Regions from separate parts of the Aerococcus sp. HMSC10H05 genome, predicted to be linked through region 2. Evidence: riboswitches for the same ligand, from Rfam matches in the RefSeq annotation. Region 2 holds a riboswitch; the other holds the start of a gene.

Region 1 (3,190 bases), on a different contig from region 2:
TCATGCCTTACTCTCTGAATCGTCAGGCAAGGAATTAGACCTTGGCTAATTCCGGTCCCACTGCAAGTTGAGCTTTGCAGGATAGAGGTAGTGACCCCCAAAAGTTAGAGTTTTTATTATGCAGCTGTTTGGCTGGATTGTTTTCGGTATTCAACCGGACTCAATCCAGCCAATTTTTTCTTTGATCGTTCATTATTGTACCAGTAGATATATTCTTCAATCTTTACCTTAAGTTCTTCAAAGCTGACCAGTTTTTCCCCATAGTACATTTCCTGTTTTAAGATACCAAAGAAATTTTCCATTGAAGCATTGTCTGCACAGGTCGCTTTACGAGGCATACTTTGGAAAATTTTATTTTCTTTCAGTGTACTTACCCATTGCTTATGTTGTTACTGCCAACCTTGATCAGAATGAATGGTAGTACGGTAGCGTGCGTGATTGTTAATGATGCCGATGGCTTCTTTTAACGGTGTCATCACTAGGTCTAAAGTTGGTCGTCTTTTCATTTCAAATGCAATAATTTCCCCATTATAAAGATCAAGAATAGGACTTAGATATAATTTCTCATTATGTAAACACTTGAATTCTGTAACGTCTGTTACGATTTTTTGGAGTGGATTCGATGTATCAAAACGTCGATTTAATCGATTTTTAGCTACTTTACCAACATTACCTCGATAAGAATTATATTTACGAGATTTGCGCATGAATTTAACACACTTTAAACCTAATTCTTTCATGAGTCGATAAACCTTCTTGTGGTTAATACAATATCCTAATTTATGTAACTCATCTGTAATTCGCTTATATCCATATCGTTCATGATATTGTTTAAACAAGTGCGTGATAAGTGTCTTAAGTTCTATTTCAGGATCTTCTTTCCCTAAGTTTTTGACATGATAGTGATAGGTTGCTTCAGGAATTCCCACTACCTTTAAAATATTCTTTAATCGGAATCCATCTTGCTTGAGCTCGAATGCCCATTGGGCTTGTACTTTTCGTGGAGTTTTTTCTGGTTTTCCCGAAAAGCTCTCAACTTTTTTAGGTAAGCTACCTCAAGTCTAAGTAGTTCATTCTCTCGCTCTAATGCTTTTTCACGTGTTAAAGCTTTTTCTTCACTCTTTTTAGATTTTCGAGGTTTCTTTGTCATTGAAGGTCTCCCCTTTAACTTTCGTTTTAGGCCTTCTATTCCTTGTTCATTAAATGCTTTCCTCCAACTATAAATTAAGGCAGGATTATTCATTTTAAATTGATTTGCAGTTTCTTGAAAAGAAGCCCCTGTTTCTAACATGAATTTTACAGTATCTAATTTAAATTGAACAGTGTATGTTGCCTTACGGCTCTTTCGTTTTAAACCCTCTATCCCTAAGGATTTATAGGTTCTAACCCATTGTTTTAATGGTGATGAAGAGGGCATACCATATTTGCTTGCTAGTAATTTGTATCCTAGATTAGTATTTAAATACTCAGTAACGAGCTTAATTTTAAATTCTTCAGTATATTTAGACATAAAAATACCCCCAAAAGTTAGTTTTATAGCTCTAACTTTTGGGGGTAAGGTCCTAGCGGCAACTAGTAGGGTCTCTTTATTACTACCGTATTGCTTTATAGTCCACATCTGTATAGGAAAAATTAGTAATTAAATTGACTAATTGATCATAAGTTTCAAGGCTTATTGCCTCCTTAAAACCATCATAATCATTGACATGGACTTTTCCTATACAACACACGCAAACTCTAGCGATATGTGCCCCAGAACATGGCTCATCACGACAGATCACAGCAATATGATCATGCTCATTAGGATCTCCTGTCTTACTTTTGCGAAAACGGAAATACGGCATAAAACCTAAGGCGGCAATCCCACCTACAAATTCACTAAAATTTACGCACTCATCATTAAACATTCGACACACTCCTAGTTATTTTTTTCAATAAAAAAAGCACAACGCGACTCGTCGTGCCAATAACTTGGTTAGACTCATCTATCTCTTTCGAGTTGGAATTAGCACCTTGCCAACGGTAGGTTGCTGAAGTTTCATAGGGCCAAATCCCTCCACTTGCTCTGAATAAGTTGTGTTCTTTAATTGTATTTGCATTATATCAAATGTATTGATAGATTTCAAATCGTGGTGAAATTCGATATTTAAATTAAGATAAGCAAAATTTTATTCGACTTATTTAGCTATTCAATTATGAAGTATAAATGATGATACTTTTACGAGACGCTAGTTCGACGTTTCAAAACTGTCACCATTCATATGTGTTGCTGCACTAAAATTCTCTGCGTATGCATACTATAACGTAACCATCAAACAATTTTTGTGACTCACTTTATAGGCTATTGTAGTCTATATTGTAAGTATCCCATTGTGACAAGTCACCTGCTTCTAACCCTTTCTTAAACCAGTTTTGCCGTTGCTCTGCGGTACCATGGGTAAAGGAATCCGGCATTGTATAACCATAAGCCTTTTCTTGCAAGACGTCGTCACCAATATGATAAGCAGCGTTTAATCCTTCTTCCAGGTCACCTGCTTCCATCCAATCATTCTCAACAACGTTATGTGCCCATACTCCAGCAAGATAATCTGCTTGCAATTCCATCCGTACAGTCCATTGATTTTGTTCAGTTTGACCCACTTCAGACTGAATTTGTCGCACTTGATCAGAAATACCTAGCTGCTGTTGAACATGGTGACCTACTTCATGGGCGATTACATAAGCCATAGCAAAATCACCACCGCCGCCATAATTTTGAACAAGTTGATTATAAAAATCTAAATCGATATAGATCGTTTCGTCTACTGGACAATAAAACGGTCCAACTTCAGACGTATTATGCCCACAAGATGAATTCACAGCGTCTTCAAAAATAACCAAGTCGGGTTCTTCATATGTATACCCCGCATCAGAAAAAGCCTGTCCCCAATACGCTTCTGTATCATAGAGAATAACAGAAACAAATTCAGCTAAATCGTCCTCAGTAACTAGCTCACTATTGGTGGTCCTAGTCTCTGGTAAATTCACCTGATCAGGGTTTGTTTGCACTTGCGTATTCGATTCCATCTGTCCAGGTAATTGGACATCTACCTGTCCAGTTTGATCATTGGTTTGATGATTACTTGAACTAGACTGGTTGCCACCTAATAAAGAGGTCCCGCCAAATACAAAGAATATAATCAACATTAAA
Region 2 (3,190 bases):
ATTCCCCTTCCTATTTGAGTAATCGTTTACTCAATGCTTAAAAAAATATATCTCTTTATTGGGTAATCGTTTACTCAATGCTTAAAAAAAATTTAATCGTTTTTAAACTGAAGTTTTGAATATTCATTTACTAAAAAAAGACTTAACTTTTCTTGGGTAATCGTTTACTCTTAACTTGTACATATAGTCTCATATTATTTTTGATATGTCAACGCTTTCATGGAAATATTTTATTCCATTGGCTTAGACTAATAAAGATACGTATAATTAAACTAAATAAATATCAGCGAGGAGATCTTATGAAAAAAGTTTCCATAAAAGATATAGCCAATATAACAGGAGTATCGACAGCTACTGTCTCTCGTGTAATCAATAATAATGGCCGATTTTCTGAAGAAACAAGATTAAAAGTCGAACAAGCGATTAAAGATACAGGATATCAAACAAACTTTAATGCAAAATCATTACGCATTAATAAAAGCTATTCTGTCGGTATACTTGTACCCGATATTACAAATAGTTTTTTTGGTAATGTGGTTAAAGAAATAGAAATAGAACTTTTTAACCATGATTATTCAACAATTATTGCAAGTACCGGAAGGAATCCAAAAAAAGAATATAATTATATAGATATGTTAACAAGTAAAATGATTGACGGTTTAATCATTATTTCTGGGCTAAATTATTCGAGTAAACAAGAATCCGTTCATGATATTGAAGTCCCTTTTATTTGTATCGACCGCGAGCTAAATACAAGTAAATCTATTACACTCATCACTTCCGATCACTACCAAGGTGGTATAGAAGCAGCCAAGGCTTTCGCTGAAACAGGTATTAAGAAACCATTAATCATTGTTAGAGATACAAATACTACTTCCACCATGGAGCGTATTGAAGGATTCCGTCATCAATTAATTAATGAGGCCATTACTTTTGGGGATGAACAAATCTTCGAACTTCATTCAACTGACACTATAACTATAAGAAGTCAAATCAAAACGGTATTAGAACGTAATAAGGGTACCGATGGTATCTTTGCTGCAAATGACGAAATGGCAGCTTTGATTCTTAAAGTAGCTCAGAACATGGATATTAAAGTTCCCGAAGATTTACAGATTATCGGTTTCGACAATTCATCAATCAGTAAATATACAAACCCTTCACTATCAACTATCGAACAAAATACTGAAGAAATTGCCAAAACTGCAGTGAAGTATTTATTAAACGAAATTGATGGCTCAAGTCCTAAGGAACGTAAGAAACTTATTCCAGTTCGATTAATAAAACGAGGCTCGTTAAAAAAGAATAACTAATTAGAAAATACCGCCATTTTCCCGTTACTATTCCCTTCATATCATGTATAATGGGGGACGTTACAATAAATTTTTCCCGATAGGGTTTGCTTAGGCAAAAATTCCTTGTAACCATAAAATTTATATTTTGGGGGAAACAATATGAATAAACGACTATTTACTTCTGAATCAGTCACAGAAGGACATCCAGATAAAGTAGCTGACCAAATTTCTGATGCGATTCTTGACGCGATTCTTGCACAAGACCCACAAGCACGCGTTGCTTGCGAAACTGCTGTAAACACAGGATTAGTTCTTGTTTTCGGCGAAGTGACAACTAGCGCATATGTGGATATCCAAAAAATTGTGCGCGATACCATTCGTGAAATTGGTTATCGTGATGGCAAATTCGGATTTGACGCTGATTCCATTGCCGTACTGGTTTCACTAGATGAACAATCACTTGATATCGCACAAGGTGTAGATGACGCTATTGAAACTCGGGAAAAGGGTGAAACTGACAACAAGCTGATTGGTGCCGGTGACCAAGGGATTATGTTTGGTTACGCGACGGACGAAACACCAGAATTAATGCCAATGCCAATTGCCTTAAGCCACCGCCTATCTCGTCGACTAGCTGAAGCCCGTAAAAGTGGCGAATTAAACTATCTAGGTCCAGATGGTAAGACACAAGTAACCATCGAATATGATGACAATCATCAACCACAACGTATCGATACCATCGTTATCTCTACACAACACACTGAAGGTATCGAATTAGATCAAATCCGACAAGATGTGATCAAACACGTGATTAAACCTACGATGCCTGACAATTGGTTGGATGAGAACACCCGTTACTTCATCAACCCAACTGGTAAGTTTGTATCCGGTGGTCCAGAAGCCGATTCAGGGTTAACTGGTCGCAAAATTATCGTTGATACATACGGTGGCTCTGCTCACCATGGTGGTGGTGCCTTCTCAGGTAAAGACGCTACTAAAGTTGACCGCTCTGCTTCATATGCTGCCCGTTATATAGCGAAAAACTTGGTAGCTGCTGGTCTAGCTCGTAAGGTTGAAATCCAATTAGCATACGCAATTGGGGTTGCAGAACCTGTATCTATTTCAATTGATACATTCAATACTAGTGCATTATCAGAAACTGATTTAGTAGCCCTAGTACGCGATAACTTCGATTTAACACCAAACGGTATTATTGACATGTTATCACTACGCCAACCAATCTTCAGTAAAACTGCTGCATACGGCCATTTTGGTCGAGATGACCAAGATTTTGCTTGGGAGAAAACAGATAAAGTAGACAGCTTGAAGAAATAAAATAATATCAATAGCCCCCAGTAAACGGGTAATCTACCGTTTTACTGGGGGCCTTTTTATATCATGTCTTACTTTAAAATGTCACAATGAAAAGCTACTAAAGATACAGTCGTATAAAAAAGTCTTTAAAATGAGATTCATAGCGATGGCATATTTTCCAAAAACCAAAAGCAACCACCAATAAAATAAAGCTGATAATCACTTCATTGATTGACATCGGTTGAATAGTCAAAATATCAGAAAAATATGGTAATGCTACCGCAATCACTGACATAGCAATTGTACTCGTTAACGCTAGAAACAGTCGTAATCTATTGAATGGAAAGCAAGATTTCCATACCGCAAATAATGACACGCCTGTTAATAAAATATAATCAAAGGTACGAGCTGTTTCAAAATCTAGTATACCCACTTTAACCAAGAATAAAGAAACAAGTATAGCAAAAGACACGGTCAAGGCACTTGGTGTTGCAGCAGCCAATGCTTTTGGTAAGAATCGTTCCTTCACTTGTTCATTACTTGCTTCAAATGACATGAAGAAAGCAGGGTAACCTTCAATA

Evidence for each region. Region 2 has a riboswitch for S-adenosylmethionine ahead of metK (methionine adenosyltransferase). Riboswitches for the same ligand answer to the same signal wherever they lie in the genome.
Region 1: another riboswitch for S-adenosylmethionine. It lies ahead of HMPREF3116_RS06785 (hypothetical protein); the one in region 2 lies ahead of metK (methionine adenosyltransferase).

Annotation. Positions count from the first base shown of each region.
Region 1 covers NZ_KV786994.1:8,907-12,096, reverse strand. Annotated here, with positions in the region: gene HMPREF3116_RS08790 (IS3 family transposase) at 117-338, opposite strand; gene HMPREF3116_RS09005 (IS3 family transposase) at 390-941, opposite strand; gene HMPREF3116_RS06790 (helix-turn-helix domain-containing protein) at 947-1,510, opposite strand; gene HMPREF3116_RS06785 (hypothetical protein) at 1,593-1,907, opposite strand; SAM riboswitch class I at 1,979-2,076, opposite strand; gene HMPREF3116_RS06780 (KPN_02809 family neutral zinc metallopeptidase) at 2,335-3,190, opposite strand, start outside.
Region 2 covers NZ_KV786952.1:28,272-31,461, forward strand. Annotated here, with positions in the region: gene HMPREF3116_RS01680 (LacI family DNA-binding transcriptional regulator) at 300-1,313, shown strand; SMK box riboswitch at 1,369-1,457, shown strand; gene metK (methionine adenosyltransferase) at 1,455-2,630, shown strand; partial or broken gene HMPREF3116_RS09330 (HAD-IC family P-type ATPase) at 2,728-3,190, opposite strand, start outside.